One region of the Cryobacterium sp. N21 genome, then DNA from elsewhere that is predicted to be linked to it. Evidence: riboswitches for the same ligand, from Rfam matches in the RefSeq annotation. Region 1 holds a riboswitch; each other region holds the start of a gene.
The links. Region 1 has a riboswitch for thiamine pyrophosphate ahead of thiD (bifunctional hydroxymethylpyrimidine kinase/phosphomethylpyrimidine kinase). Riboswitches for the same ligand answer to the same signal wherever they lie in the genome.
Positions count from the first base shown of each region.

Region 2: another riboswitch for thiamine pyrophosphate. It lies ahead of CXY77_RS16745 (3-oxoacyl-ACP reductase); the one in region 1 lies ahead of thiD (bifunctional hydroxymethylpyrimidine kinase/phosphomethylpyrimidine kinase).
Region 3: another riboswitch for thiamine pyrophosphate. It lies ahead of thiC (phosphomethylpyrimidine synthase ThiC); the one in region 1 lies ahead of thiD (bifunctional hydroxymethylpyrimidine kinase/phosphomethylpyrimidine kinase).

Region 1 covers NZ_PJJQ01000029.1:139,874-150,089, reverse strand. The annotation lists gene CXY77_RS05795 (MFS transporter) at 1-130, shown strand, start outside; gene CXY77_RS05790 (M20 family metallo-hydrolase) at 181-1,470, shown strand; gene CXY77_RS05785 (amidase) at 1,482-2,954, shown strand; gene moeB (molybdopterin-synthase adenylyltransferase MoeB) at 3,038-4,177, opposite strand; gene CXY77_RS05775 (thiazole synthase) at 4,183-4,968, opposite strand; gene thiS (sulfur carrier protein ThiS) at 4,965-5,207, opposite strand; gene thiO (glycine oxidase ThiO) at 5,204-6,418, opposite strand; gene thiE (thiamine phosphate synthase) at 6,462-7,106, shown strand; gene thiD (bifunctional hydroxymethylpyrimidine kinase/phosphomethylpyrimidine kinase) at 7,130-8,005, opposite strand; TPP riboswitch at 7,997-8,096, opposite strand; gene CXY77_RS05750 (ABC transporter permease) at 8,172-8,561, opposite strand; partial or broken gene CXY77_RS20585 (ATP-binding cassette domain-containing protein) at 8,644-9,306, opposite strand; gene CXY77_RS05740 (histidine kinase) at 9,385-9,873, opposite strand; gene CXY77_RS05735 (transcriptional regulator) at 9,902-10,216, opposite strand, start outside.
Region 2 covers NZ_PJJQ01000036.1:18,629-28,844, reverse strand. The annotation lists gene CXY77_RS16765 (iron ABC transporter permease) at 1-951, opposite strand, end outside; gene CXY77_RS16760 (ABC transporter ATP-binding protein) at 953-1,966, opposite strand; gene CXY77_RS16755 (extracellular solute-binding protein) at 2,059-3,075, opposite strand; gene CXY77_RS16750 (bile acid:sodium symporter family protein) at 3,749-4,777, shown strand; gene CXY77_RS16745 (3-oxoacyl-ACP reductase) at 4,965-5,729, opposite strand; TPP riboswitch at 5,786-5,886, opposite strand; gene CXY77_RS16740 (SDR family NAD(P)-dependent oxidoreductase) at 6,184-6,849, opposite strand; partial or broken gene CXY77_RS16735 (NAD-binding protein) at 6,935-7,222, opposite strand; partial or broken gene CXY77_RS21140 (hypothetical protein) at 7,216-7,284, opposite strand; gene CXY77_RS16730 (hypothetical protein) at 7,683-8,291, opposite strand; gene CXY77_RS16725 (RNA polymerase sigma factor) at 8,278-8,847, opposite strand; gene CXY77_RS16720 (lipocalin-like domain-containing protein) at 9,209-10,216, opposite strand, start outside.
Region 3 covers NZ_PJJQ01000027.1:48,725-58,940, forward strand. The annotation lists gene CXY77_RS03895 (sensor histidine kinase) at 1-435, opposite strand, end outside; gene CXY77_RS03900 (response regulator transcription factor) at 428-1,171, opposite strand; gene CXY77_RS03905 (BTAD domain-containing putative transcriptional regulator) at 1,324-2,313, opposite strand; gene CXY77_RS03910 (hypothetical protein) at 2,416-3,003, opposite strand; gene thiC (phosphomethylpyrimidine synthase ThiC) at 3,359-5,029, opposite strand; TPP riboswitch at 5,023-5,131, opposite strand; gene CXY77_RS03920 (LuxR C-terminal-related transcriptional regulator) at 5,211-6,038, opposite strand; gene hxlB (6-phospho-3-hexuloisomerase) at 6,152-6,739, shown strand; gene hxlA (3-hexulose-6-phosphate synthase) at 6,810-7,433, shown strand; gene CXY77_RS03935 (FAD-binding oxidoreductase) at 7,608-9,038, shown strand; gene CXY77_RS03940 (HAD hydrolase-like protein) at 9,050-9,718, opposite strand; partial or broken gene CXY77_RS20525 (aldo/keto reductase) at 9,792-9,944, shown strand; gene CXY77_RS20530 (hypothetical protein) at 9,932-10,084, shown strand; gene nucS (endonuclease NucS) at 10,081-10,216, opposite strand, start outside.

The sequences.
Region 1 (10,216 bases):
CGGCACCGCCCTCGTCGCCAGCTCGGGCGTTTCGTTCGCCCCGGGCTTCTACATGGCCGGCGCGGCCGCGATCGTGCTCCTGCTTGTGACCCTCACCAAGGTGCCCGAGACGCGGGGGCGTCTGGGCTGAGCGTTTGCAGCATCCGTTCACGCATTACTCGCCCAATAAAAGGAGTCCATATGTCATCTGCTGACTTTCTCACCGACTTTCACCACGTTGCCACCATCGGGGCCACGCCCCGCAACGGCGTCGACCGTCAGGCGGCCACCGCCGAAGACGCGCAGAGCCGCGCCTGGTTCGCGAATTGGGTGACCGACGCCGGCTACACCCTGCGCGTCGACGGTATCGGCAACATGTTCGGGCTGATCGAGTGGACGCCAGGCGCCCCCTACGTGCTCGTCGGTTCACACCTCGACAGCCAGCCGCTCGGCGGGCGCTTCGATGGCGCTTACGGCGTGCTCGCCGCATTGCACGCGGCCCGCAACGTCGACGAGCTGGTGCAGGCGAGCGGTACCGTGCCGCCGTTCAACCTCGCCGTCGTGAACTGGTTCAACGAAGAGGGCGGCCGTTTCGCTCCGAGCGTCATGGGCAGCAGCGTCTTTGTCGGCCTGTTCGACCAGGAGCAGATGCTGGACGTGACCGACCTGGCCGGCGTGACCGCCCGCGCCGCCCTGGCCGAAATCGGCTATCTCGGCACCGACCCGCGCCCGGTCACGGTGAGCTACGCCGAGATCCACATCGAGCAGGGTCGCATCCTCGAGCGCGAGCAGATCGCGATCGGCGTCGTCGACCGCAGCTGGTACACCCAGAAACTCGACATCGAGGTGCTCGGAGAGCAGTCCCACACCGGGGCGACCGCCATGGCCGACCGGCACGACGCCCTCGTGGCCGCCGCCAAGATCATCCTCTTGGTGCGCGAGGTCACCAGCGACTTCGCCGACGAGGCCATCGTGTCGTCCGTCGGGCAGCTAACCCTCGAACCCAACTCCCCCATCGTGGTCGCCCGCCGGGTACGCCTGGTCGCCGACCTGCGGAGCGGCGACCCACAGATCGTGCAGGCGGCCCGCGCCACCCTGCTCGAGAAGATCGCGGCGCTCGCGATCGAGCACGAGATCAAGATCAACGTGACCGACTTCGATGTTCGTCCGATCAGGTATTTTCCTGAAGGAGGCCTCCAGCTGGCCGAAGCGGCCGCCGCGCGCGCCGGGCTGTCCACCCGCCGAATCCAGACCATGGCCGGCCACGACTCGGTCGCGATGAACACCTTTGTGCCCTCGATCATGCTGTTCATTCCGAGCGTCGACGGTGTCTCGCACTGCGAACGCGAATTCACCACGGATGCCGACATGGTCGCCGGGCTCGCGCTGCTCACCGAGGTGACCACGGCTCTGGTCAGCGGGGCGCTGGTCGACGGGGCTTTGGTCGATCCGGCCGAGGCTCCCGCACTGGCCTCTACGGCCCGGGCGTAGTCGGGCCGGGCGTGATCAGCCGCACCGAACCCGCTCCCACCCAGTCGAGCGCTACCACCACCAGCATGACCGACCTGGCCTATCTGGGCGCAACCGAGGCGCTCGGCCTGTTCCGGTCGCGCGACTTGTCACCGGTGGAGCTGCTCGAGGCCGTGCTGCAGCGTATCGACGCGGTCAACCCGCGCGTCAACGCGCTCACCGAACAGCTGACCGATGAGGCCCGAATCGCGGCCCGCGACGCCGAGCGGCAGTACCGGTCCGGCGGTCAGCTCGCCCCGCTGCTCGGGCTGCCGGTCGCGGCGAAGGAGAAGCATTCCCTCGCCGGGCACGTGCTGAGCAACGGGCTCGTCGCCCAGCGTGACGTGGTTGCGAGCGCGGATCATCCGGTGATCAGCCGCATACGCTCGGCCGGCGGCATCGTGCATGCGCGCACCACGACGCCTGAATTCTGCTGCGCCACGGTGACGCACTCCCCGCTCTGGGGGGTCACGCGCAATCCGTTCAACCACGATCTCTCTCCCGGCGGCTCCTCGGGCGGATCCGGCGTCGCCCTTGCGGCGGGGTTTGCGCCGCTCGCCACCGCCTCGGACATCGCCGGATCGACCCGGCTGCCAGCGGCCTTCACCAGCACCGTCGGGTTCAAAGCACCCTACGGTCGCATTCCGGGCGTCGCGCCGCTGTCGGCCGACCACTATCGCGGCGACGGGCCGATGGCCCGCACGGTAGCGGATGCCGCCCTGCTCGCCAACGTGATGGCCGGCCAGCACCCAGGTGACCATGCCTCGCTCGCCGCCGCTGCGCCGCTGCCGAGGATGTGGCCCGCGGTCGCGGGCCTGCGCATCGCCCTATGCATTCGCCTCGGCGACTACCTGGTCGATCCCGACGTAGAGGCCAACACCCGCGCCGTGGCTGCGGCCTTGCAGAGCGCCGGCGCGATCGTCGACGAGGTCGAACTGCCCTGGACCACGGCCGAAATTCACCGAGTGTCCTTCACCCACTTCGGCCATATTCTGGGCCCAGCGATGGAGGACGAGACCCGTGGCGCCGAGAGAGCCCTCGCCGCCTACACGGTGCAGTTCATGACGGATGCCCGGGCTGCGGCCGCCGATACCCGCTTTCTTGACGGTCTCTCCGCTGAAACCCGCATGCAGGGCGAACTAGCCGCGGCGATGACCGGGTTCGACGCCCTGATCTGCCCGACCTCGGCCGTCGCCGCGCTCACGGCCGAGGGTCATTATCTTGACGGCATCACGGCCGGCGGCGAGCGCCTTGAACACTACTGGCAGGGCCACATGACGGTGCCGTTCAATATCGCGAACCGGTGCCCGGTGCTCGCGGTGCCGAGCGGCCTGGCCGACTGCGGCATCCCCACCGGGGTGCAGATCGTCGGGCATCCGTTTGATGACGGCACGGTCTTTCGCGTCGGCGCCGCCGTCGAACAGGTGCGCCCGTGGGCGCATCGCTACGCACTGATCGGCGGCTGACGCTCGTGGCACGTGTTTGAGAAGACGGCCCCGGTTCAAACCAGTGCCACGTTCTCAAACACGTGCCGCGAGGCCCGGCTCGCTCAGTAGGTCGGCAGCGCGGGCTCGATCTCCCTCACCCAGGCCAGAATGCCACCCTCGACCTGGCGCACATTCTCATAGCCGCGGCGCTGTAGCTCGGCCAGGACAGCAGCAGAACGCGGCCCGGCCTTGCAGTGCAGCACGATGTCGCGGTCGCGGTCGAGAACGGCCTCCTCCGAGAGGATGCCGCCGTGCGGAATCAGCAGCGCCCCCTCGATGTGCACGATGTCGTATTCCGCCGGTTCCCGAACATCGATGAGGTCGAAGTCGAGCTCGCTGCGCGCCCGGGCAGCGAGCAGGGTGGCTAGTTGCTGCACCGAAATCGCATCCGTGGTGGATGTTCCGCAGAACAGGTCATAGTCGATCAGCTCGGTGACCGGTGGCGTGGCCAGGTCGCGTGCGATGCTGATTTCGCGCCAGGTCGCGTCGAGGGCGTTGAAGAGCACGACCCGGCCGAGCAGCGTGCGGCCCACCCCGGTGATCAGTTTCACCGCTTCGGCGACCATCGTGGCGCCGATGATTCCGCACAGCATTCCGAATACGCCGCCCTCGCTGCAGCTCGGCACCGAGCCGGCCGGCGGGGCTTCCGGATACAGGTCGCGGTAGGTCGGGCCGTGCGTGTTCCAGAACACGCTGATCTGCCCGTCGAAGCGCAGAATGGACCCCCAGACACACGGTTTGTCGAGCAGCGCGGCGGCATCACTCACCAGGTAGCGGGTGGCGAAGGTGTCGGCGCCGTCAATGATCAGGTCGTACTGGGCGAACAGGTCGAGGGCGTTCGCCGCCGACAGCCAGACATCGTGTTGGTGCACGGTGACGAGCGGATTCAGCTCGGCGACGGCCGCGGCGGCGGACGCCAGTTTCGAGCGGCCGAGTGCCGAAGTGCCGTGGATGATCTGGCGTTGCAGGTTGCTGAGATCCACCGTGTCGTGGTCGACGATGCCGAGCGTGCCGACCCCGGCGGCCGCGAGGTAGAGCAGCACCGGCGAGCCGAGACCGCCGGCGCCGATCACGAGCACGCGCGCATTCTTCAGCCTGCGTTGGTTGAGCGGGCCAATTTCGGGCAGCAGAATGTGGCGCGAGTACCGCTCGCGCTCGGCCGCCGTGAGGGCCGCGCCGGGTTCGACGAGTGGTGCGAGCATCCGCTTCACAGGTCGGGCCGCCCGGCCATCGGTGACGACGCCAGGGCCAGCTCACGCCGCGGGATGCGGCCGGCCAAGGAGGCACGACGGCCAGCGATCACAGCGTGCCGGAAGGCGTCAGCCATGAGAACTGGGTTCTGCGCGCGCGTCACCGCGGTGGCCAGCAGCACGGCATCGCAGCCCAGCTCCATCGCGAGGGCCGCGTCAGAGGCGGTGCCGATTCCGGCGTCCAGCACCACGGGAACGCCGGCGCGGGCCACGATCAGCTCGATATTGTGCGGGTTGAGAATGCCGAGGCCTGTGCCGATCGGCGCCCCGAGCGGCATCACGGCCGCAGCGCCCAGGTGTTCGAGCCGCAGCGCGAGCACGGGGTCGTCATTCGTGTAGGCGAACACCGTGAAGCCCCGCGCGACGAGCTGTTCGGTGGCCTCGACCAGCTCGACCGCATCGGGCAGCAGGGTCTGCTCGTCGGCGATGACCTCGAGCTTGATCCAGTCGGTCGCAAGCGCCTCCCGCGCCAGCTCGGCGGTGAGCACGGCCTCGCGAGCGGTGAAACAGCCGGCCGTGTTGGGCAGCACGCGGATGGAATTCTCCATCAGCAGCTCGAACAGCGAACCGGTGGCGGCCACACTGTGGCGCCGCATCGCGACGGTGGTCAGTTCGGTTCCGGAGGAACGCAGTGCAGCCCCGAGACCATCGACGCTCGGGGCTCCCCCGGTGCCCATGATCAGGCGTGAGGTCAGCTCAACGCCGTCAATGACGAGGCTGTCCGGGGTCGTCGGCACGGTCATCCTCCCTGCACCGCGGTCACGATTTCGATCTCATCGCCCGCTGTCACCGCGGTCGACCACCAGAGGCTGCGCGAAACGACCGCGGCGTTGCGGGCCACGGCCACCCCGACGCGGCTTCCGTCGACTGCATGGCCGTCGGTCGCGATGGCCCGGCCGGTGATCTCGGCCACGAGGTCGGTCACGGTGCTGCCCGGTTGAACAGATCGTCGCTGGCCGTTCACGGCGATGGTTACGGTCACGAGTGGCCTCCTTTCAGTGAAACGGATGCGGGAGCGCGGCTCGAAAATCGGTCCGGTCGAAAGGCCCGCCACCGATCGTCGGCAATTCCCTCGATGAGCTGGAGACAGCGCTCGGCGGCGACCGGGGTGAGCAGTACGCCGTGGCGGAAGAATCCGGTGGCGACAATGAGGCCGGAAATGTCACCGTCAGCGCCCCCGACGCGACCGAGGAGCGGCGCGTTGTCGGGGGTTCCGGGCCTGGCGCGGGCGGTCGTTTCGATCAGTTCGAGTTCACTGACCGCGGGCAGCAGCACCTGGGCGTCTCGCAGCAGCTGATAGACGCCGCCGGCTGACACCACGCCCGAGCCGTCTTCGCGCTGGGTGGCTCCGATCACGAGCGTTCCGTCGGTGCGCGGAACCAGATACACCGGCACACCGTGCACCAGTCCGCGAACGGTGCAGGTGAGCAGGGGTTGCAGGTGCTCGGGCACCCGCAGCCGAAGGATGTCCCCGTAGACCGGGCGAAGCGGCAGGTTGAGGTGTTCGGGCAGCCCGCCCAGTGCTGCGGCTCCGAGCCCGTTGGCCACGACCACCTCAGTGGCTGTGACCGTTGAGCCGTCGAAAAGGGCGACGCCGGTGACGCGGGAGGAGGCATCCGCTGAATTCTCGTGCAGCAACCCGCTGGCCTGCACGCGTATGACGGCGTCCTGGCCGTGGCGCGCGAGCTCCAACTGGATGCACTCGGTGAGCCGGCGCGGGTCGACCTGATGGTCTTGCTCCACCACAAAGGCGCCAGAAATCTGGGGGCTGAGCAACGGTTCGAGCACCCGCGCTGCGCGAACGGTGATGGCCTCGACGCCCAGTCCGTTGACTACCTGCACGCCGCGCAGGTCGGCGAGCGCCTGCCGGTCGGCCGCGTCTGCGCCCACATTCAGGGTTCTCGTACGCTGGTAACCGGTCAGGTAGCTGTCGGGCGCGAGCGAGTCGATGAAGCCGGGATACAGGTTCGAGGAGGCAAGCATGAGCTCGAGCAACGCCTCCTCCTGGTAGTGCAGTTCGCTGACCGCGGCGAGCATTCCGGCCGCAGCAAAAGTGGCACCACCGGCCGGATCCGGGTCAATGACGGCCACCGTGCGGCCGGACTGCGCTACAGCCCAGGCGATGCCGAGCCCGATCACGCCGCCGCCGATGACGGCTACGTCGACCGTACGCTGTGCGCGCCGCTCACTCATGGTCTGCACCGAGGCCGGGCTGAAGCCCTTTAGGGTTGGTCGCATGGACCCGATCACCGCCCGGCTGTATCTCTGCACCGATGCCCGTACGGAGCGCGGCGATTTCGCCGACTTCGTGACGGCCGCGTTCGCCGGCGGGGTCGACATCATCCAACTGCGGGACAAGACCATCGATGCCGCCGAGGAGCTCGACTATCTTGAGATTCTGCGTTCGGTCGCCGACCGACACGCCCGGCTCTGGGCGGTCAACGACCGCGCGGATATCGCCGTTCTCGCTGGAGCGCCGGTTTTTCATGTCGGCCAGACGGACCTGCCGCTGCCCGCCGCCCGTACGCTGCTCGGCGACGCGGCCCGCATCGGCTTGTCGACCCATACCACCGGACAAGTGGATGCCGCTCTCGTCGCTGACAGTCTGGATTATTTTTGCGTCGGCCCGGTCTGGGCCACGCCCACCAAACCCGGTCGGGCAGCGGTCGGAACCGGTCTGCTGCGCTATGCGGCCGAGCAGAGCGCATCCGCTGGCAGCCTTCGCCCGTGGTTTGCGATCGGCGGGATCGACCTCGGTACCATCGACCAGGTGGTCGAAGCCGGCGCCACCCGGGTGGTCGTGGTGCGCGCGATCACCGCCGCCGATGACCCGACGGATGCCGCCGAGCGGCTTCTCGCCAGCCTCCCGCCGCTCGGCTAGTCGCGCCCACGTCGTCGCCCCGTTCATCTCATGCCCGCAATCAGGGCAGAATTCGCACGGTCGAAAAGTCGATGAAAGTGGTGGATCGGCCCGTTTCCCTGCCCGACCTCGAGCTCGTCGGCGTGGGCCAGGGCGTCGTGGAGCCAGTCTTTCACTTCGGCCAGGGACTTCGCCCAGTTACCGGTTCTGGCCTGCACCGTGGCCATCGCCGAGGAGAGTGAGCATCCGGTGCCGTGGGTGTTTGTGGTGCGGATGCGCGGCAGGGCGACCTCGACCACGCACTGGGCAAGCAGCCCGTGGGTGTTGACTAGGGCATCTGGGCAGCTCGTTTCGTTGAGATGGCCGCCCTTGACCAGTACGGTAGCACCCGTGCTGTCCGACAATCGTTTGCCCTGCGCGAGGGCCTCCGCCCAGTTGGCGGCCGGCGGCTCAGCGAGCAGAACGGCCAGCTCGGGAACGTTGGGCGTGACCAGGTCAACGTGGCAAATCAGGTCGCGCAGCGCCTGCTCGGCTGCCGGGTCGAGCAGGCGGTCGCCGCTCGTTGCCACCATCACCGGGTCGAGTACGACCAGCGGCGGACGGCACCGGAAGAGCCAGTCGCGCACCTCGGTGATCACATCGAGCTGCGCAAGCATGCCGATCTTCACGGCGTCGATGGTTACATCGTCACTCACGGCGTTCAATTGCTCGCGCAGAAAATCGATCGGCGGGATGTGAACCGAACGCACGCCGCGCGTATTCTGCGCCACCAGCGCACTCACCACAGCCATTCCGTAGCCGCCGTTGGCCGCGATGCTCTTGAGGTCGGCCTGGATGCCGGCACCGCCGGTCGGATCGGTACCCGCGATACTGAGGACTCGGGGAATCTGCCGCAGGGCAAGCCGGGTACGATCGATCATCCGTGACATTCCTTCGCTAGTACTAACTAGACAGGTTCAACGGGTATTGATCTCAGCACGCACAGTATGTGCGGCACCCCGTGTCAAGACTCCAGCCTATACGCGCGCCGGCCGTCAGTACACAAGGGGGCGGGCGGCCGCAACCGCCTGCCCTGGTAACACGGATCTAGTGCACCGATTTGCGCTCGTAGAGCGCCCGTGACCAGCCGTAACTGGCGGCCACGATCACGACGCACCACCCGATGGCGAACACGGGGTTCCAGCCGAGTGGGGTGCCGAGCAGCAGCCCGCGAATTGTCTCGATGAACGGAGTGAAGGGCTGGTACTGCGCGAACCACTGCAGCCACACCGGCATCGAGTCGGTCGGCACGAAGCCGCTGCCGAAGAGCGGCAGCACGGTGAGAACGAGGGGCATATTGCTCGCCGTCTCGACGCTCTTCGCCTGGATGCCCATGGCCACGCCCAGCCAGCTGATCGAGTAGGCGACGAGCGCGATCACGCCGGCGACGGCCATCCACTCGAGCGGTGTCGCGGTGGGGCGAAAGCCGATGGCCACGCCGACGACCAGAACGAGGGTGCGGCTTGCGGGCGGCGTCGACGAGGTCGAATTGCTCGAGCAGTTCGGCCACTCGGGTCTTCGACTGCTTCGCTCCGAGGTGGCGAAGGCGCGCCATCAACAAGAGGTTTTCCTCGCCGTTCAGGAGCTTGTCGACCGCCGAAAACTGGCCGGTGCGGCCAATCACGGCGCGCACGCCGTCCTGGTCGCGCACAACGTCGCATCCGTTCACGAACGCCATGCCACCGTCTGGCCGCAGCAGCGTGCTGAGGATGTGCACGGCCGTCGTCTTGCCGGCGCCGTTCGGGCCGAGCAGGGCGGTCACGGTGCCCGCGCTCACTGCGAGGTCGACGTCGTCGAGCTCATTGCGCACGTGACCGTCTTTGGACGACAGTTCGAGCCAGGCCGGCACGCCCGGCTTGACGCCGATGGTGACCTGGCCGAATCCGCTCTCGACCTGCACGGAACCGCGTGAAACCTCGCGGAGCTGGATGCTTCCGTACGCGGTTTTGGCCGAAACGGATGCCTGCGCTCGCGTGATTTCCAGATCGCCGTAGGACAGTTTCGCGTCGAGGTCACCGCCGACCTCGTCGATCTGCACGCTGCCGTGGGACGCCTTGAGTACGGCGTGGCCGGAGACCGTTCCGACCCGGATCTGACCGTGGTCGCTCGCGAAGATCTCGATAGCGCCGACGGGCAGGTTGATGGCCAGGTCGATCGGGGTCGGTGTGTCGTAGGTGGGCATGCTGAAGCTGCCTTTCTGGAGGCGTGTCGGTGTGGCCCTGCGGGTTCGCGGGGCCGGCTGTTGCTGCGGGTGGGCGCCTTAGCGCGCCCAGCTCGCGAAATTGTCGCCGGCGCGCAGCGTGCGCTGCGCGGAGCGGCGTTGCCGGGGTTGCACGGCGGCGGCGACCGCACGCACCAGCCAAGTGTTGACCGACAGTCCGTCGGCGGCGGCCGCGTCGTCCACCCGCGCTTTGAGGGCGTCGGGCAGGCGCAGCGTCGTGCGCGAGGTGCTCGTGTCGTCAAGATCGACGGATGCCGCGGGTCGCTCGTCGCCGTCTACCTCGATACTCGACTGGGTCACCACGAATTCGATCTCGCGCCCGCGCAGCCGCAGGTCGACCGGTCCGGGGGCGAGGTCACGGGTGATCTCGGCGGCCGCCGCCGACAGCACGTCGAGCAGCACGAGCCGCGTTGCCGCATCGAGCCCGGCAGCAAGTCGCTCGGTCGCAGCGCGCGTGTCTGCGCTGCCGTTGTCGGCGGCATCCGCTAGCTGGTGCTGCAGGTCGTTGACGTACTGTCCGAGTTCCATATCACCATGGTGATACCACGGCGGTTAGTCATAATAATGTCATGCTAGTCGGGGCTTCGGCCGACAGCTCGCGGAGCGCCGCCAGATGGCCGTCGATGGCCGCGCTGCCGCGCCGGGTGAGGGCCACGCTGGTGGTGCGGCGGGCATCCGCTCGTGCTGGCGAGGCTTGTTTCACGGTCACTACGTAGTCGAGCTCGATCAGGTTGCGGATGGTCTTCGAGAGCGTCGCCTCGGTCAGTTCCAATGTGGCGGCGATGGTGGTGAATTCCGCGGCGCCGGTCGCCCGAAGAAGCGCGCACAACCGCAGACGGGTTGGCGCGTGGATTGCGTCGTCGAATCGGGG
Region 2 (10,216 bases), on a different contig from region 1:
CGTCGCGTAGACCACGAACAAGGCATAGGCAAGCACGTGCACGACGCCGTTGGTGACCCGATTGGGAATCTTCTGCTTTTGGAGCGGCGTGGCCACCTTGGCGACAGAAAAATACACCCCGGACTTCTCGGCCCGGTTCATCATGGCCAGCAGCACGATCGTGGCCAGGCCCAGGATGATGGCGAGCAGTGCGGCCAGATCCTGTGAGCTGCTGCTCTTCGAGAACGTCAGAATCATCGGGGCAACCGTCTGAAAGTCGGTACCGCCCAGCACGATCGGAGCGGTCAGCGCACCAAGTCCAGTGAGGAACGTGAGCACCGTCACGGCGAAGATCATCGGGCGCAGGGCGGGCAGCACGATCCGCCACAGAATGCGCAGGGTTCCCGCCCCCATATTCCGGGCCGCCTCGATCGTCTGGTAATCGATCTTGGCGAGTGACGAACCAAGAAAAAGCATGTGGTTGGTGGTCGTGGCGAGAGTCATCACGACCACGACGGCGAAATATCCGGAAAACCAGTCACGGTCGATGTCGGGAAACCAGTTGCCCACCGCGTTCGTGACGAAGCCGTAACGACCGTAGATGAAGTTGTACCCGGCGGCGAGCACGATGCCGCCGTAAATGAGGGTTGTCGCGTAGCCGAGCCACAGTATCCGGGCACCCCGAATGGCGAAATAATCGGTGACGAGCACGATGAAAATACCCACCACGTTCACCGTCACGGCGAGCGTGCCGGCCAGCAGAAAGCTGTGCCACAGGCTGTTCATGGCCCGCTCTGAGCTGACCAGTTTCTCGAACGCGCGAAAGCTGAGCTGGCCGTCGGGGAAGAACGTGCCGATCAGGAGGGTGGCGTTGGGAAAGATCAGGAACGTGGCGATGAACCACACCGTCACCAAGGCCACGATCAGCACGAGGGGCGACCGCAGCATGGAACGCCAAGAGGAGGTGCGCATGCTAATACTGCAGGATCGACGCGGGGTCAATGTGTAGCTCGGCTCGCGAACCGGGCGCAAGCGGCGCCGCGCCGCCCTCGGGTACGAGCGCGCGAATCATGCTGCCGGAACAGTCGATCGTGTAGGTGCTGTGCGCGCCGTGGTATGCGCGTTCAGCGACGATTCCCTCAAGACGGATGCTGCCGGCCACGATTGCAGGAAGCTGCAGCGACACCTTCTCGAGCCTCAGGTATGACGCCTTGTTTGGGTGCAGAGCGGTGCCGCCACCACGCTGCAGCCGCTGCACCAACTCGCCCGACAACTTATTCATGGCACCCACGAACGTGCACACAAACTCTGTGCTCGAGCGGTTGTAGATCTCCTCCGGAGTTCCCACCTGTTCCACCACGCCATGATTGAACACGGCGATGCGATCGCTCATCGTCAGGGCTTCCTCCTGGTCGTGGGTCACGTAGACCGTCGTGATGCCGAGCTCGCGCTGCAGGTTTTTGAGCTGTTCGCGCAGCTGCACCCGCAACTTGGCATCGAGGTTGGAGAGGGGTTCGTCGAGCAGCAGGATGCGCGGCCTGAGCACGAGCGCGCGCGCGATGGCCACGCGCTGCTGCTGGCCGCCGGAGAGTTCGGAGACGTTCTTGCTGAGCTGCTCCGATGTGAGCTCCACCTGCCCGGCTATTTCCGCGACGAGGGCACCCGTCTGCATCTTCTTTGTCTTGCGCACCTTCAGGCCGAAGGCGATGTTTTCCCACACGCTCATACTCGGGAACAGGGCGTAGTTCTGAAACACCATTCCCACGCTGCGCTTCTCGCTCGGAAGCTTCGTCGCGGCCTGGCCATCGATATAGATCTCGCCTTTCGTCGGTTCGATGAAGCCGGCGAGTGTGCGCAGCGCGGTGGTTTTCCCGCATCCGGACGGCCCGAGCAGGGTGAAGAACTCACCCTGCTTCACCTCCAAATTGAGATCGGGAATGGCGGTGTGTTCGCCGAAACGCACTTCGATGTGGTCAAATCTAATCATATGAACTCCCACCGGGTGCGGCTGTTGACGAAGCCGCACCCGGCGACTTGTGGCGGGTGATGGAGGTCGGCGCTCGTCGGCGCGGATGACCGTTAGGGCAGGTACTCGAGCTCGGTCTTCTCGACCCATTCGCCGATGTGCTCCCGGGTCAGTGCCCAGTCAATGTCTTGCTTGGGCAGTGATTCGATCAGCTCGACGACCGCGGGGAGCGCCTGAGCGCGGGCCTCGGTGTTCACGGGGTAAGCGGCGAATTTGGCCGCAAACTGGCCCTGCACGTCGGAGCTACCGAACCAGTCAATGAACTCTTCGGCCTGCTCCTGGCGCGGAGTGCCGTTAATTACGGCGATCTGCTCTGTGACGTACGGAACACCGTCTTCGGGGCTGATGACTCCGGTGACCGTGCCGTACTCGGTATCACGACTCGTGATACCGCTGCTCGGAATCACGCCGAAATCGACCTCACCGCGGATCAACCGGGCATACAGGTCGGTGCCCTCGACGGCAGGGGAACCGTGCCCGAAGTATGCCTGCACCTGGTCCCAGCCATCGTCGGATATACCCAGGTCGCCGTCCTCGTCCGCGTAGGGAGCGAGAAGGCCCGCGAGCACCAGCTGTGGTGTCGCCTGGCCGAGGGCAGTGTTCACTTCGTAGTTGCCGGTGTACTGGTCGCCGTCCCAGAGGTCGGCGATCTCGGTGGGGGCATCGGCTGCGCTGACCGTGTTGGTGTCGTAGGCCATAACGATGGCCTGTTCAACCAACGGCCAGAATACGCCGTCCTCCGCGTCGCCGGCGGTGCTGTCGACTTCGCCGGACCAGGCCGGTGTGTACGCGGAGACAGCCTCCTCGGCCTTGAGCGTTTCGAAGAACATGTTGTTCAACCCGAAGACCACGTCACCCACGGGATTATTCTTCTCGGCCACGATCCGGTTGGCGAGGTCGGCGCCGCCGAGGCCTACGATCTCGATGTCCAGGCCGGCAGCGGCGGCCTGCTCCGTGATCCATTCGCCACGCCCATCAGAGTTGGAGTTCGTGTACACGATGAGCGTTCCAGTGGCTTCGCCGGAAGCGGCAGTATCGGTCGCGGCACTGCACGAGGTCAAGACCACGATGCTCAACAGGGCGAGCGCGAAGGAGCTCGCGGTGATGGTGCGCTTATTCAATTGGTTGTCCTTTTCTGAGCCCGGTACAACCAAAAAAGTCGCCCACGAGCCAAACCTGTGATTTCGACATTGACATCACCACGCTACGGCGGGGACTTACTCGACCCTATCGTTATGACACAAATTTGGCCTATTGTTCACTGGATGTGCACACACCGCAGCACGGTATGCAGCTATCGCCGTGCACCGCGCCGCAAGGCGGGCTGAACGCGCCGCCCAAGCAGCCCTGAATGGCTTTCCCGCTCGCGATGACTCCCGGCACCGTCCCTACGTGCGTGCCACGACCGACGACGTCTGGATCAACCTCGACCCGGTTGTCTCGATCGAGGAAACGCCTTCGCTGACGCTGTGCGAGAGGGAATCGCGCCGGAAGAGAACTATCCCTGTGTGGAGCTCACCACCTCGAACGGGAGCACACACCTAATCTCGCTCGGCGTGTACCCGAACCAGGCCGGCGGCTCTGCAAGGGGTTCAGATGCCAGCTTTGAGAAGTGAGGTTGCGCAGGCGGCATGTTTGTCGTATTGAAACCGGTCAGAATCGTGGGCAAACTGTTCGCGCTTCCTGTTCACAATCGCACCTGCCGGCCATGAGGTTTCTGCCCATTGTGGGTATGGTTTCATCATGGACCGCATCAGAACTGTCAGCGCATTCGTCGGGCGTTGGTTCGCCGTTATTGTTTTGGCTGCGGGAGCGTTGGCGCTTGCTGTCCCCGACGCATTTTCCGGCCTGACCGTGGCGATCCCATGGCTACTTGCCGTGATCATGCTGGGAATGGGTATGACGCTGCGCCCGGTTGACTTCGCGATTATTGCCAGGCGGCCGTGGGCGCTTCTGCTGGGCGTTGCGGCCCAGTTCTTCGTGATGCCGTTGCTCGGCTTCGGGATTGCCGTCGCGCTGGGGCTTTCGCCCATGCTGACGGCTGGCATGATTTTGGTCGGTTCTGTGCCCGGAGGTACAGCGTCCAACGTGATGGTCTACCTCTCTAAGGGCGATACCGCGTTGTCTGTGGCGATGACGTCCGTTTCGACTTTGCTGGCCCCCGTGCTGACGCCGCTGCTCGTGCTGGTACTCGTGGGAGAGTCCCTGCCCGTCAATGCTGGCGCTTTGTTCGTGTCGATTGTGCAGATCGTGCTGGTTCCGGTAGTGCTCGGGCTCGTGCTGCGCATGATCGTGCCGCGCCTGGTAGAGCGTTTTCTCGATGTTTTGCCGCTGCTGTCGGTAGCCGGCATCACCGTCGTGGTTGCGGCCGTCATCGCCGCCAGTGCCTCCACGCTGTTGTCGATTGGCGTGCTCGTGGTCGTCGCCGTGATCCTGCACAACTCCCTCGGACTGACGCTTGGGTACTACATTGGGCGTCTGTTCGGGCTTCCGGTCGCCAGTCGCCGAGCTCTCAGCTTCGAGGTGGGCATGCAGAACTCCGGCCTGGCTGCCGCCCTAGCCGTGGCGCATTTCAACCCGGTAGCCGCGCTGCCAGCGGCAATTTTCTCGGTCTGGCATAACGTATCGGGTTCGGTGCTCGCCAGCTACTGGGCGCGCAAGGATCTACCGTCCGATGAGATTTCCGAATCCTTGCCGGTTACCGCCCGCGCGTCAGGATCCACGGTCAACCTCGCAGACTTCCGGCCGTCGCCGCCCCGGTCTCAGCATTAGCAAGTCGGTCACTCCCCCGGGGCTTTAGTACCTGCCGGACGAGGACCTACGCCGCGAACGGGGCCGGGCAGCTCCCAATTGCTCGATGGGCGACTGCGGCCGCCGCCAGGCGGCGCCGTGGTGGCCGCAACCCATAAGGAACGCATTGAAGTGGAGCTGGTGTGGGGCTGACCTGGCCGGCGCTGCCCTAGTTCATTACCAGGCCGCCGTCGACGACCAGGTTCTGCCCGGTGACCGACCGCGCCCAGGGGGAGGCATAAAAGAGTACCGCATCCGCAAATTCGGCCGGGGTTGTCACTCTGCGTAGCGGGGTGGAGGCGGCGATGAAGTCGAACACGTCCTCGGGGGTAGCCGCGCTGGCATCCGTGGTGCGCAGCAGCCCGCCGGAGACCATGTTTACGGCGATGTTGTGCGGGCCGAGGTCTGAGGCGAGGGTGCGGGTCAGGGAGAGCAGGGCGGCCTTGGCGGCCGTGTCGTCGTGGTAGGGCACCACCGGGTTCTGAAACAGGTTGGTACCGATGTTGATGATGCGGCCAAACCCGACCTCGCGCATGCCTGCCAGCGCCTGCTGGGTTGTGTTCAGGGCACCGCGGACGCTGCCCGAGAATTGCGCCTGGAATTCGTCCCAGCTGATGTCGGCAGCGCCGGAGCGGGCGTCGCCGTTGAAGCTGAAATCGACCAACGCGTTATTGACCACCGTTGTCACGCTGGAGCCGAAATGTGCCTGCGCCTGCGTGAGCATTGCCGCGACCTGGGCCGGGTCGGTGACGTCGGCCTGTACGGCGAGAGCGTGTTCAGGCCCATAGCCGGAAGCCAAGGTTTCCGCCGCTGCGGCGCTGTTGCGATAGTTGATGACCACCCGGGCGCCCAGAGCCGCGAAAGCGTGCACGATGCTTTTACCCAGGCCGCGTGCGCCGCCAGTGACCAGGACAATCTGTTTTGCTATTTGCATAATTTTCTTCACCTTGGGTAAGGCGAAAGGACGAGATCCGGCACCAAAGCAGTGCACGTAATTCTCCGTGACATCCCTTCGCTAGTTCGAACTAGATCAGGTTCAACGGGTGTCATCTCAGCCGACCGTCATGCAGTCGGCACCCCGTGTCGCTGAAAACGAGTATACGCAACCGCCTGGTACCGGAAAATTCGCGTCCTGAACTCATAACCAACCGGGCTGGTCGACTGTGTCGTCGCGGAGCTCAGCATCAACTCCGCGTTTGACGGTCTGGCCCGGCAGCGTACCCTGTACGCCACCGACGTCTTGTGCGGTGACCCCGATCGTGGTGGCAGGATCGCCTGGAACGGCACCGGTGAGGTCGCCTGCAATCTGATTCTGCGACCGCCCGAACCGATCGACGTATCGGCTACCTGTGCCGGCTCTGGCGGGTCCTGACAGTGAACGACGCTTTCTAGTCAGCGCTGATCTGGTGGCGGAAGCGATCGCGACGGCTGTGGAGGTTCCAGAGGTGCTCAGCGAGCGCTGACGGGTCCTTCTCGGGATCGCCGGCGATGATGCGGCCGCCGATGATGAGCTGGGAGACCTGGATTCCTTCTTCTCCGAGGGCCTCGTTGAGCAGCTGTGCGTAGGCGGCCTGTCCAGCGAATGCGATTGACGTGCCGGTGACATTGCGGCCCGGGGTCACGGCGGATCCGCCGTTGACGAAGAGGATGGTGCCGCGGTTAGCGCCGAGGAAACGCATGCCGGGGAGGACCTGGTGCACGGCGGCGACGGGTCCGTAGATGGAGAACTCGATCGGGCCCACGAGGTCGGCAAGAGTGGTCTCCAGAACCAGGCGCATGAAGTCCTTCTGCGGCAACGGGCTGTATTGCAGTACCTCGATCGGGCCGAGCGTCTCTGCGACCTGTTCGAGAGTGCGGGTGATGGAGGCCGGATCGCGCACGTCGGCGACGAAGCCGTGAGCTGAGATGCCCTCGGCCAGCAGTTCGGCGGCGAGGGCATCTACGCGTCCCTGGTGGCGGGCGATGAGCGCGACGGTGAAGCCTTCGACCCCGAATCGCCGCGCGACGGCGGCCCCGAGTCCTGAGCCAGCTCCGATGATTGCGATAGTAGTCATAGCTAGTACAAGGGCCATGCTGTCCGAGAATTTCCGATACCCGCGATGTGAGCTCCCGTGAGTGACGAGCCGTGGATTGGTAAGTCGCTCCGCTGCGTCCGGGCTTGGCCTGGCTGGTGGGTACCGGGCCGGGAACGGGGCAGTTGGTGGTCAGCACCCAGCATTGACCGGATGCCGTGGACGCGACATCGAAGAGCGCTTGGTGGGTGAGGCCCAGTTTTTCACCGAGCACGAATGCTTCGCTGACGGCGATCATTGAGATTCCGAGGATCATGTTGTTGCAGATCTTTGCGGCTTGTCCGGCGCTCGGGTCGCCGTAGTGCACGATGCGCGCCCCCATCGTGGCAAGAATTGGTTCGGCGATCGCGAAGTCCGCCGCCGACGCCAGGCCGCGCGTCGAAGCAGTCCTCTCGCCGCTTGCAGCTCGGTCTCCATGTCGGCGAGGGTGAACAGCAGGGACTGTTGTTCGACGAGGAGCTAACCTTCATCGGGCACATAAAGACAGGATCGACAATCAGGTCCATGTAGTGCCAGAACTCGCGATGGTCGGCGTAAAACGATGTCGGGTGGGTAGACCGCGCTTACTGGTGCAGAGGAAGCCTGAACCCGAAAAATTATGTGCTAGGTGATTCTCGCTGTGGCGGCCGACGCTCGCGACAACAAGTTATGGCCATCGTTGCGGTTCAGGCTCAAGCAAACGCCCATCATGTACCCACCTGAATCGACCCGGAGCGATTTCTCGTTCAACCGGATGCTGTGTGAGCCTCTCCCCACCGTCTGACGCCGATGGGACGATTCCACGCAGCGTTCCCGACCGCTCTCGCGGGCCCGGATCAGCCCGGGAACGCTGCGTCGTAGACCGCGCGAAGCTCGGCACTGTCGGCCCCGGTCACGCCGCATCCCGTGATCGTTCCATCGATTGCGCCGACGAGGTAGCTCTGGCCGACCTCGAAGGGCACGCCTGAGAAGTCGGAGGTCATCGTGTCGATCTGCGCCGCCTCCACGCGGTCGGCGACCTCGCCGACAAAGCGCTCCGTGACCTCCAGCACAACGGTGTTGCCCTGGATCTGCAGCACCGTCGCGGCGAACGCCTGCTCCTGCGCCGCGACGGTCGCCGGCTCGAGCACGAGGCAGCTGCCACTCGCGAGGCCTCCGCCCATGGAAGGCTGCAGCGACTCGACAGTGGGTTCCGGACCATCGAGAACGAGGGGCGCGACGATTGCAGCGGCGATGGCGAGGCCCGCGGCGACGCCGGCCATCGGCATCCACCGCCGGAACGCGCGTCGCGGCGTCTCGGGCGTGGCGGTCGTGGTGGGTGAGGATTGGTCGGTCATGATCTGCTCCATTCTGTGGTCGAGCCACGTCGGCGAGGCAGGGGGCAGCGCGCGGGCCGGATCGGCGGCGCGCAGCTGATCGCGCAGCGCACGGTCATCGTCGTGCATCTTCGCTCCCTTCGTCGTAAGTTATATGTCCGGTCGAGTGGCCGGATTTCAGTAGCTCCTGCTTGAGGCGCGCCTTCGCACGGTGCAGCCGGATCGCCGCTGCGTTCGCGCTGACGCCGAGCACAACGGCAATCTGCGGGCTCGTCAACTCGTCCCACGCCCACAGCCGCAGGATCTCGGCATCGTCTCGACGCAAGCCGGCGAGGGCTGCGGTCACGCGGGCCGCCACGGCGGTGCCTTCATCGACGGTGGATGCTGCGGGGTTCTCGTCCGCAACGGCCGGCGGCGGGTCGATGGCGATGATGCGGCCGATGAGACGCGTGCGACGACGCTCGGCGCGTTGGGCGTTGCTGAGGCACTGTCGAGCGACGACGATCGCCCACGGGAGGGCATCGTCGGGAACCTCGTCGAGGCGGCGCCAGCACACGAGCAGGGTGTCGCCGATCACGTCGTCGGCCGTTGCGGCGTCGATGCGGCGGTGCAGGTAGTGGCGCACAGGGTCGCCGACGAGCGCGACGAGGTTGCGCATCCGTTTTTCGCGCTCGGTGTCGGTCACAACTCTCATATTGAGGCATGTCCGGCAGGGGCGCGAGGATTTCATGCGAGGACGGACGTGGTCGACTCGCTGGATGGCAGTTTGGTCGCAGCGAACCTCATCTATTTCCGCAGCTGTGTAGTTCGCAAGTGATGCGAATCACTTTGGCACTACAGGTCTCGATTCGCATGAAATCGACCTTGTCCTTCGCTCAGCAAATCCGACCGGCTGCGGGAGGCACAATTCTTTAAGGCGTCACAAGTCGTCTGGGATGCAGACTCCGTCGTAGAGTTTCGCGGGAGTTGCGCCGCTGCGCGCCAGGCGGAACTCGCGCGCACTGGCCCAGATCCTGCGGGGCGCGCTGCGGCCGTGCGAACAACCCTCAGGTCACCGGAAGGCGGGTCCTGCCCAGGTACATGAGCTCCCAGAGCGCCTTGGTCTCGGTGTATTCCTCGACCAGAACATCGTCGAGGTACCGGCGCAGAACCAGGGTTCCGGTAAAACGCAGGTAGGCTGCGTCGAACCGCATCAGGCGCGCGAGCAGCTTCGCGGCCGGCGGCACGACGTCGATGAATCGTGTGCGCAGCAGCGTCTCCTCCCGTTCGAAGGCGATGGTGAAGCGGTCGGGGCCGGCGCGGTAGTCGTAGGTGAGGATATCCGCTACCGGCTTACCAGTGGGAGCGTCGATGCCGATACGGTCGGTCGTGACCGCCACTTTGGTGCCGTCGTCGGCCACGACAACACCATCGCGGGCGAGATGCAGGGTGGTGAGCGGCTCGTAGCCGTAGGCCTTTTCGGCAGTGATGTGCGCGGCGATCAGGCTGTACGGCCCCACCTGCGCGCGTCCCCAATACCAGTTGTGCATGAGTTCACGCAGAGGCGCATCGCCCCAGTTGTGATCGTGGTAGCCAACCCCCGTGGTTTTGACGACCTGCCCGTCGACCGAGTACTCGGCGTCGACGCGCCCGTTCGGCACCGCCACAAACCAGGCGAACGTCTTCTCCACGCCGTTGCGGGCGAACATCTCGTAGCCGGTCGCGGGCCGCCAGGCCGGCACGGTGCCGCTGAGCGTCACGTTCACCGTGACGTTCTCGACGGATGCGCTCACCCGGTAGGTCTGTAGATCACCGCTGAAGCGATGGTCGCCGATGCGCACATCGCAGCCGTCGGTGGAGGCACTGAACTGCTCGGGATCGGCCGCGAAAGTCCTCTCGAACGACCGTCCATCGGGCAGGTCGAGGTTTATGTTCACGAACGGAGCCAGGCGGGTGCCCGGCGTCGCGGGGTTCTTCGTGTAGAAGCCCACGACGAGCTTGGCACCATCGTCGAGACTTGCGTCGAAATACCACCACTCGTACGACCCACGGCGGTTCGGGTCGGTGCGCAGACC
Region 3 (10,216 bases), on a different contig from region 1:
GCCGCCGGCCAGTAGCTCCGGTGCCCAATTGGGGAGGGCAAAATTTTGGCCGACGAGCAGGGGCAGATCGGAGTAGACGATTTTTCCGTTGGCGTCCCAGACCTTGATGCGCACGAGCGACCCATCGGCGAGGCGGGGGGCCAACCGCTCGTCGAGGCGCCGAGTGGATCCCGGATCGCCGGCCACGACGCCGTCAGTGATCAGCGGACCGAGCGAGTAGTCAGCCAGCCGCTGGGTGTGCAACACCGCGTTGGCCATGGCGTTGGCCTCGGACTGCGCGCGCACCCAGAGGGCGACCGGCACGGCGACCAGCACCAGGGCAACGAGTCCCATGAGCAGAAAACGCTGCACCGCAGCGCGCACCTCGGAGCGTTCGGCGGCCTGATGCTCGTCGTGCCGGTTTTGGAACGACGAGCCCGGCCGCCTTCTAGACATGCTGCGCCGGCACCAGACCGAGTCGGGTGGCAATCACGACGGCCTCGAGCTGCGAGTGCGCGCCGAGCTTGCCGAGGATGGCTTTGACGTAGCCGCGGCAGGTGTTCTCGGAAATTCCGAGAACCCTCGCGTTGGCCCGCACGTCGGAGCCCTCGCCCATCAGTCGAAGCACGGCGAGCTCACGCTTGGTCAGCTCGGGAAAGGGGATCTCTTCGCTGCGCTGCCGCCGCCGGGCACTCAATAGGCTAACGAGGGACGGATGCACGAGGAAACCGCCGATGCGCGCGTGCCGCAGGGTGTCGAGCACCGTCGCGAGGGAGCCGTCTTTGGGTAGGAACGCGCAGACCCCGATCGCGGCGGCCTGCTCGAGAGCCTCGAGGGCCGGGTCGCCGGTGAGGATGACAATTCGGGTATGAGGAGCGCGGGCGAGGATGGCTGTGGCCGCGACGAGACCGCTGCCGTCGGGTAGGTGGTAGTCCATGACCACGACGTCGGGGACCAATTCCTGGCAGGCGGCGATGCCGGTGGCCACGCTGTTAGCCCAGCCGACGCTGCACAAATCGGGTTCGCGGTTCAGGGAACCGGTGAGCAGTTCAGCGAAGGTGGTGTGGTCGTCGACGATGAGAATACGAATTTGCCCCATCGGGGTTGTGTCGACCGTGACGGAGCCGGGTAGTGACGCGGTCGCGCTGGTCCCCTGCACGCTGGGTTCGATCGGGTACATCTGCGCGCTCATCTGCGGGGACCTCTCTGCCCGATACTAAGCCTCGATGCTGCCGGAGCACACTGTGCTGTTCCGGTTGGCGAGACCATTATCAGGACAACCCGAGTTTTTGTCGAGTCCTGTCTCTTTGGCCCCCCATGTGGTACGAGGCCGACGGGGCCGGCTCAGGCACGAGTGACGGCGCGTCGCAGAAATGACGTGACAACATCAGTAGCCTCCCGGAGGGAATCCGCGACCGGCTCTGGTCGCGAAGAAGAAGTGGTGGCAGGGCGCCCAGGCTCGCTCGTCGGCGACGGGCGAAGCTGGTCGTGCAGCATGAGCAGCGCGGACAGCACGTCGGCCAGGTCGCCGTCGCCGTCAGCCGTAGCGTGCAGCAGGCGAAGCTGGGCAGCGTGCAGAATCGGGCCGGGAGCGCAGCCCAACTCGTTCTGCATCGAGCGGCGACACCGGTCGTAGGCTTGCAGGCCCTCGGCGTGGCGCCCGCTGGTCTCCAATCCGAGAATGAGGGCCGTCCAGGCTCGTTCGTTCAACGGCTCGTCGGCCAGTGCGAGGTTCGCGAAATCGAGGGCGTCATCGATGCGGTGCAGGGCTGCAGCTGTTTCCGAAGCGAGAATGCGGGCGCTGGTGAGGCGGGCGGCGTGCAGATCGCGGGCTTCCATTGCCCAGGCCGGCAGAAGTTCGTCGCCGAGCAGCGGTGCGGCGGCGAGGTCCAGAGCGCGCAGCAACAGGGGATACGCGAGGCCGGGAATGGTCTTCTGCGCTCGCTTCAGCAGCACGTCGAACTGGTCAAGGTCGACGTCGACGAGTTCACGGTCCAACACGTAGCCGCCGGTCGTGGTCTGCAGCGGGCCAAATTTTCCCGCGCCGGGCTGCAGATGGCGACGGAGAACGCTGACGTAACTTTCCAGGGTGGGCAGGGCCTCGACCGGAGCGCTCGCGCCCCAGAGCAATTCAATGAGGCGGTCTTTGGAGACCGGCAGTCCCAGGTGCACGAGCAGAATTTCGAGGATCTGGCGAGGCTTGGGCCCGCCCAGCTGATGGGCGTGCAGCACGGTCGATCCCCGTCGAACGCTGAGGTTTCCAAGTACGTGCACGCTCAAGTGGGCTATGGGTGTCGCGGTGGGCTGTTCTCGGGTGACGAATCCAGTTGTCATGCTGACCTCCACTGTTGGAATGCAACCATGCTGCCCGCTTGCCGATAGGCGGGGGTAGCCGCGTGTGGAGTAGACATTTACCCCCAATTTCGGGGGATATTCTCAGGGTGCGGTGTGGTGCCCCGTTCCGAGCGATAACCGCGCGCCCTGCGGGCCGTCCAGAACCAGGGCGATGGCCTGATTCGGGATCTCAAAGACCAGGGTTGCCAGAACGGATGTCCCGGCCGCCGCCTCCCGCTGGCTCAGGTCGACCCAGAGCGCGGTGGCATGGGATCCGACACCGGACAGGGAGTAGTCGGCGGCGTCGAAAGACAGACCGGCGGCATCCGCTGCGGTCAGTTCGAGCAGGATGCGCACGCGGTGAGCGCCGGGCTGCACAGCGCTGTCGAGCCGGTCGGCTGAGCCAGGCGGTACCCAGCCGTCGGATTCGAGCGGGATGACCGCGCTGATGCGGGCGAGCCCGCCGGGGACGGCGGTCGTGTCGCCAAACGCGGTGCTCGGCTTCGTGCCGGTGAGAAGCAGAGCACAGGCCAGCGCTGCCATCACGAGCCAGACGACGGCCAGCGGGATCAGAATCTTCCGGCGGCGCGGGGACAGGGCGCGGCGGGGCTGCGTCTGCCGAGTGGTTTCGGGATGCTTCGCGCCGTCGTCGAGGCGAACCAGACGCAGCGTCGCGTTTGTGGGAGTCATGGCGGAATCTTGGTGCCGGCACCATGGGAAAACCCTGCTGGGGTGATTGGGTCACCGCTTAGCTACTGATGGTTTCCGGGCCGGGAACGGGTTGGACGTTGCAGTGGGGGTTAGTGGTGCGGCGGCGGGGCGGAGGCGAGAATGGCGAGAACCATGAGACGGAGTGTACCCAGGTGCGCGCCAGACCTGACCGGGCCCGGTCCCGGAAACTGGGCCCATATTCTAGGCCGGGCCCGGGACTCACGGATTGGTGTCCATCGTCAAACTGTGCGTGCCGGCCGATCGCGCTGGCCCGCACGCACAATTCGGCCAGCGCGCCGGCGCGTGCCGCTGGCCGCGCCATCTGCTTCCGCGATCAGTGCTCGTCGGCTCCGAGTACGCGCAACGGTAGGTAGACCGAGCTACCCATCCTGGTGAACTCAGCCGATTTCTCCGCCATCCCGGCCTCGATCGCCTCGAGGCTGGTGAGGCCGTTCTCTGCGGCATACACCCGAACATCTGCTGAAATGCGCATGGAACAGAACTTGGGACCGCACATGCTGCAGAAATGGGCGGCTTTGGCCGGGCCGGCGGGCAGCGTCTCGTCGTGAAAGCTTTGCGCGGTGTCGGGGTCGAGCGAGAGCGCGAACTGGTCGGTCCAACGAAACTCGAAGCGGGCCCGGCTGAGGGCGTCGTCGCGTTCCTGCGCGCGCGGATGCTGCTTGGCCAGGTCGGCGGAGTGTGCGGCGATCTTGTAGGTGATCACTGCGGTCTTCACGTCGTCGCGGTTGGGCAGGCCGAGGTGTTCCTTGGGGGTGACGTAACAGAGCATGGCGGTGCCGGCCTGGGCGATGATGGCCGCGCCGATCGCGCTCGTGATGTGGTCGTAGGCCGGGGCGATGTCGGTGGCGAGCGGGCCGAGCGTGTAGAAGGGGGCCTCCTCACAGAGTTCCTCTTCGAGGCGCACATTTTCGACGATCTTGTGCATCGGAACGTGGCCCGGACCCTCGATCATCACCTGCACGCCATAAGATTTCGCGACCTTGGTGAGTTCGCCCAGGGTGCGAAGCTCGGCGAACTGGGCCTCGTCGTTGGCGTCGGCGATTGATCCGGGGCGCAGGCCATCGCCGAGCGAGAAGGTCACGTCGTAGCGGCGCAGAATCTCGCACAGCTCCACGAAGTGGGTGTAGAGAAAGCTCTCCTGATGGTGGGCGAGGCACCAGGCGGCCATGATCGAGCCGCCGCGGGAGACGATTCCGGTCACCCGGTTGGCGGTGAGCGGCACGTAGCGCAGCAGCACTCCGGCGTGCACGGTCATATAGTCCACGCCCTGCTCGCACTGCTCGATAATGGTGTCGCGGTAGATCTCCCAGGTGAGCAGGGCCGGGTCGCCGTTGACCTTTTCGACGGCCTGGTAGAGCGGAACGGTGCCTACCGGAATGGGCGAGTTGCGCATGATCCACTCGCGGGTGAGGTGGATGTCCTTGCCGGTGGAGAGGTCCATCAGGGTGTCGGCGCCCCAGCGGGCGGCCCAGACCATTTTTTCGACCTCTTCGGCGATCGACGAGGTCACGGCGGAGTTGCCGATGTTCGCGTTGATCTTCACGGTGAAGGCCTTGCCGATGATCATCGGCTCGCTCTCGGGGTGCATGCGGTTGGCCGGAATGACAGCGCGGCCGCGGGCCACCTCGTCGCGCACGAGCTCGACAGAGACGCCCTCGCGGGCGGCGATGTAGGCCATCTCCGGGGTGACGATGCCGGCCCGGGCCCAGACCAGCTGGGTCGCAGCGCCGTCGATGGGCAGCGGATGTTCCCACCCGGCCCGGGTCTTCGGCAGCCCCTTCTCGAGGTCGATCGTGGCCGTGTCATCGGTGTATAGGCCGGACGTGTCGTACAGGTCGAAGTGTTCGCCGTTGCTGAGGTTCACCCGGCGAACCGGAATTTCGAGCCCTGGCCAGGCCGGCACCGGTTCGTAGCGTTTGCTGCTGCCCTGGATCGGGCCGGTGGTGACGGTTTCAGACATGGAGATTTCGTCAATTGTGCGCATGTTCTCGAACTTCCTACGCCGGCATTACCCGGACAGGTTCAACGGTCGACGGCCCTGGCCGTCCTCTCAGCTCGCTGGTGCGCGCTCCCGTGGGTTGTGTGTCTTCTGACTCCTTCACCCTAGCGTGAGTCCTGTCCATGCTCGCGGCGGCCGGCGTGCTGGCGGCGCGCCGGGCATCCGTTCAGCGGGCGAGGGAGGCGAGTTCGGCGCGGGTCGAGGCGCCGACCTTGCGCAGCAGGTTGGCCACGTGAAACTTCACGGTGTTCTCGCTGATGGTCAGCGCCTCGGCAATCGCCTTGTTGCGCGCGCCCGACGCCACAAGCTCGAGCACGCCGCGCTCGCGCGGGCTGAGGCCCCAGGCTGCCGCCGCCGAAACGGATGCCGTGGGCGCGTCGAGCGGTAGCGACACCGCCATCTCCGACCCCCAGCCGGCGGTCGCCTCGACACCCAGCGTTCCGCTGAGCGCCACGACGCGGGCGGCCAGCTGGCGAACGCTCGGAACCTCGGCGTCGAGGTCGCCCGGCCCGTCGTCGCGAATGCGAATCAGCAGGTTGCTGCCGTCGCAGTCCCACTGAACGCGCACCCGCGCGACCCCGGTCTGCTCGACCAGGGCGAGCACGGCGCCGCGCACGATGGCCCTGGCCTCGTGGGCGACTTCGCCGGGCAGTGCGCGGCCGTTGACCGGCGGCTCGATGAACTGCACGTCGAGGTCGCCGAAGCGCACCAGCGGGCGCAGGTCATTTTTGAGACGTTCGAAGGCGCGGGCAACAGGTTCTTCGGTGAGGCTCCGGTCGAGGTCGCTCACCGCGCGCAGGGCGACCATCGCCGCGGCGGCGAGTTCGGTGGCCTTCTGGCGGGCAGCGGTGTCACTCGTGCTGCTCGAGCGCAGCACGGCGAGCAGGGATTCCAGCGTGGTCGCGTGCGTGTCGGTGAGGTCGGCGATGAGCTTGGAGCGTTCGGCGGCCATGCTGCGCGCGGTCTGCACGGGTGAATCGGCGAGGAAGGTCATGCGAATAGCCTATCCGAACCGTCCGTGGAGCCTGCCCGGAGCAATTCGTTTGGGTAGTAAAACCATTCGTTTGGCGGGCCGCACGCCCGCTCGAAGGAGTGGAGTATTGACCTATGACCGAAACGACAACCACCCCCACCACAGCGGATGCCCTCGGTCTCATTTTCGCCGAGAATGGCCGCGTCGTGGACGCGCTGCGGGCGGCATCCGCTTCTGTGGTGCTGGATGACGCGGCGAGCCTGCTCGCTGTGGCACCGCGGGTGTTCGTGCTGGGAGCCGGCCGTTCCGGGCTGGCGTTGAAGATGACCGCGATGCGGCTCATGCACCTGGGCCTTGACGTGCACGTGGTCGGCGAGGTAACCAGCCCGGCGATTGCGCAGGGCGACCTGCTGCTGGTGGCGAGTGGATCCGGAACGACGGGCGCCATCGTGCGCGCCGCCGAGACGGCTCACGGTGTGGGTGCGAACATTCTCGCGCTGACGACGGCGCCGGAGTCGCCGCTCGGGCACCTCGCCGCGGTGACCGTGGTCATCCCCGCGGCCGCCAAGCAGGACCACGCCGGGCAGGTGTCGGCGCAGTACTCGGGCGGGCTGTTCGAACAGTCCGTGCTGCTGGTGGGCGACGCCCTATTCCACACGCTCTGGCAGCGAAGCGGTGCGACGGCCGCCGAGCTCTGGCCGCGTCACGCCAACCTCGAGTAACAAACCGGATAGGGCCCAGGCCCCGTCCCGAAAACCACAGACCGCTTACCCCAACAGAAAGTAGAACCCCATGAAGCTTCAGGTAGCAATGGACGTACTGACCACCGACGCCGCGCTGGCGCTCGCCGCGCAGGTCGCCCCGCACGTCGACATCATCGAGCTCGGCACCCCGCTGATCAAGGCTGAGGGCCTGCGCGCCGTCACCGCGATCAAGGCCGCGCACCCCGACAAGATCGTCTTCGCCGACCTCAAGACGATGGATGCCGGCGAGCTCGAAGCCGACATCGCCTTCGCCGCCGGCGCTGACCTCGTGACGGTGCTCGGCACGGCCGGAGACAGCACCATCATCGGAGCCGCCGCCGCCGCGACCAAGCACGGTAAGGGCATCGTCGTCGACCTGATCGGCGTTGCCGACAAGGTCACCCGCGCCCGCGAGGTCACCGCGCTCGGTGCCCAGTTCGTCGAAATGCACGCCGGACTCGACGAGCAGGCCGAGCCCGGATTCTCGCTCGCGAAGCTGCTCAACCAGGGCGAAACCGCCAAGGTTCCGTTCTCGCTGGCCGGTGGCGTGAGCCTGGCGACCATCGCCTCGGTGCAGCGCGCCGGCGCATCCGTTGCCGTTGCCGGCGGAGCCATCTACGGCGCCGATGACCCGGCTGCCGCCGCTGCCGCCCTGCGCGCCGCGATCATCTAGATTCGCGTCTTCTCGGTGCCGTTCCGCTTCGCGCGGGGCGGCACTTTCGCGTTAACGTCCCGGTCGCATCAAGCGGATGCCCGCGCCACGCGCCGCCGTGCGGTGGGCGCCGCTAGGCTGGTGGCGCCCAGACCAGGTGGCGGCACCGTCGCCGCGAGAGGACGCGCATCCCGCATGACCAGCACAATTTTCGACCGAGCCCGGCCCGCGGCATCCGTTGTCGCAGCCTCACTCGTCGGCACCCGGCAGGGCTCCTTCTGGCTCGACGACCTCGCGCCGCGTGCGAACTACCCTCGGCTCTCCGGCAACCTCAACTGCGACCTGGCGATCGTCGGCGGCGGCTACCTCGGCTTGTGGAGCGCGGTGCTGGCCAAGCAACAGAATCCGGCGGCGCGCGTGGTGCTGCTGGAGGCGCGCACGGTCGGCTGGGCGGCATCCGGTCGCAACGGCGGTTTCTGCGAGGCGAGCCTCACCCACGGCGAAGAGAACGGGCGCACGCGCTGGCCGCAGGAGATCGACCGGCTGACCGAGCTCGGTAATGAGAACCTCGACGAAATCGAGCGAGCCGTGGCCGCACTCGGCCTGGACTGCGATTTCGAGCGCACCGGCGCCATCGACCTCGCCATCGAGGACCACCAGATCGAGTGGCTGCGTGAGGAGACGACCGACGAGAACACCGTGTTTCTCGACCAGGCGGCCGTGCAGGCCGAGGTCGCGTCTCCGACCTACCTGGCCGGGGTCTGGCACAAGCGCAGCAATGCCCTCGTGCATCCGGGCAAGCTCGCCGCCGAGCTGGCTCGCGTGGCCACCTCCAGCGGGGTCGAAATCTTCGAGAACTCGCTCGTGCAGAACCTCGACACGACCGGACTGACCGCGGCGCAGGGCACCCGGGTTGTGACGGCGGGCGGCTCCGTGACTGCCCAGAAGACGGCTCTGGCCACAAACGTCTTTCCGTCGCTACTCAAGCGCAACAAACTCGCAACCGTGCCGGTCTACGACTACGTGCTCATGACCGAACCACTGAATGCCGACCAACTCGCCGCGATCGGCTGGCAGCACCGGCAGGGGCTCAGCGACCTGGCTAACCAGTTTCACTACTACCGGCTGAGCGCCGACAACCGCATTCTGTTCGGGGGCTACGACGCCGTCTATCACTACGGGCGTAAGGTGCGTAGCGGGTATGAGAACCGCCCCGAGACCTTCGCCAAGCTCGCGAGCCACTTCTTCACGACGTTTCCGCAGCTGGCCGGGGTGCGTTTCAGCCATAAGTGGGCCGGCGCCATCGACACCTCCACGCAGTTCTGCGCGTTCTTCGGCCAGGCGCGCGGCGGGCGCATCAGCTACGCGGCTGGATTCACCGGCCTCGGGGTCGGCGCCACGCACTTCGCCGCTCAGGTCATGCTCGACCAGCTGGCTGGCCGCGCCACCGAGCGCACTGAACTGGCCATGGTGCGCGGTCGTCCGCTGCCGTTTCCGCCGGAGCCGATCGCATCCGCTGGGATTCAGGCCACGCGCTGGGCGCTCAACCGGGCCGACCACAACCGCGGCAAGCGCAATGCCTTGCTGAAAACCCTCGACGCGCTGGGCCTCGGCTTCGACTCCTAGCCGCTAGGGCGTCAGCCGAGCAGCAACCGGCCGAGCTGGTCGGTCGAGTGCACGACCGCCGTAGCAGCCTCGGCCTCAGCCGGAGAGCCGTAGCCCCATTCCACCAGAATGGCCGGAATGCCGTTGGCCTGGGCGCCGATGGCGTCGTAGCTGCGGTCGCCGACCATGACGGCGCCGCTGGTGTCGACGCCGGTCGCGGCCAGCTGGGCGAGAGCCTCGGCGACGATGTCGGCTTTCTTGCTGCGGGTATCATCGGCGGAGGCACCGACCGTGGCCGTGAAATACTTCGCCAGGTCGAAGTGCGTGAGAATGGCGATGGCACTCAGCTCGGGCTTGCTGGTGGCGAGGGCGAGCGGGATACCCGTCGCGTGAATGCGCTCGAGTAGACCGGCGATGCCGGGAAAGACAGCCGTGTCGAGGGCAGCAGCGCCGTGATACTCAGCCCGATAGACCGCGATGGCCTCCACGGCTTCGTCTGCGGTCATTCCCGCATATTCCTGGAAGGCGTCGAACATGGGCGGTCCGACGTAGGCGAGCAGTTCGGCAGCGGACGGAACCGGACGCCCGAGCAGCGTGAAAGTGCGAGCCAGCGAGCTGGTGATCGCCGGGGCGGAATCGGTGATGGTTCCGTCGAGGTCGAAGAGAATGGCGCTCCAGGTGCGCGTCAATGTTGCGTTCATTCGGCATAGCCTAGGTGTTCTGGAGGCAATGTACCCCATTTGCCCATTCTGCTCAGCCTTTCCACGGTTAAACGCGGTCGAGGCTGCGCTGTCGATCGGCGTGACCGTGTTCGACCACGCCGACATCTACCGCCATGGCAAAGCTGAGACGGCGTTCGGCGAGGTACTGAAACGCTCGCCGGGACTGCGCGAGCGGATAGAGATCCAGACGAAGTGCGGCACCCGGCGCACATCGACCCGGTGCTCGGATCGAGCGACCCGGCGCGCATTCGCGCCTGCGGTGATGCCGCCGCGCAGGCTGCGGCGATGACCCGCGACGAATGGTTCGCGCTGTATATCGCGGCGCGCGGGCGGCCGCTGCTCTAGAAGAGCTTCGAGGCCGTGTCGTCGAGGCCGCGCATGGCGTCGTAATCCAGCAGAAGGCAGCGGATGCCGCGATCCTCGGCCAGCTTGCGGGCCTGCGGCTTGATTGTTTGCGCGGCGAACACCCCGGTCACA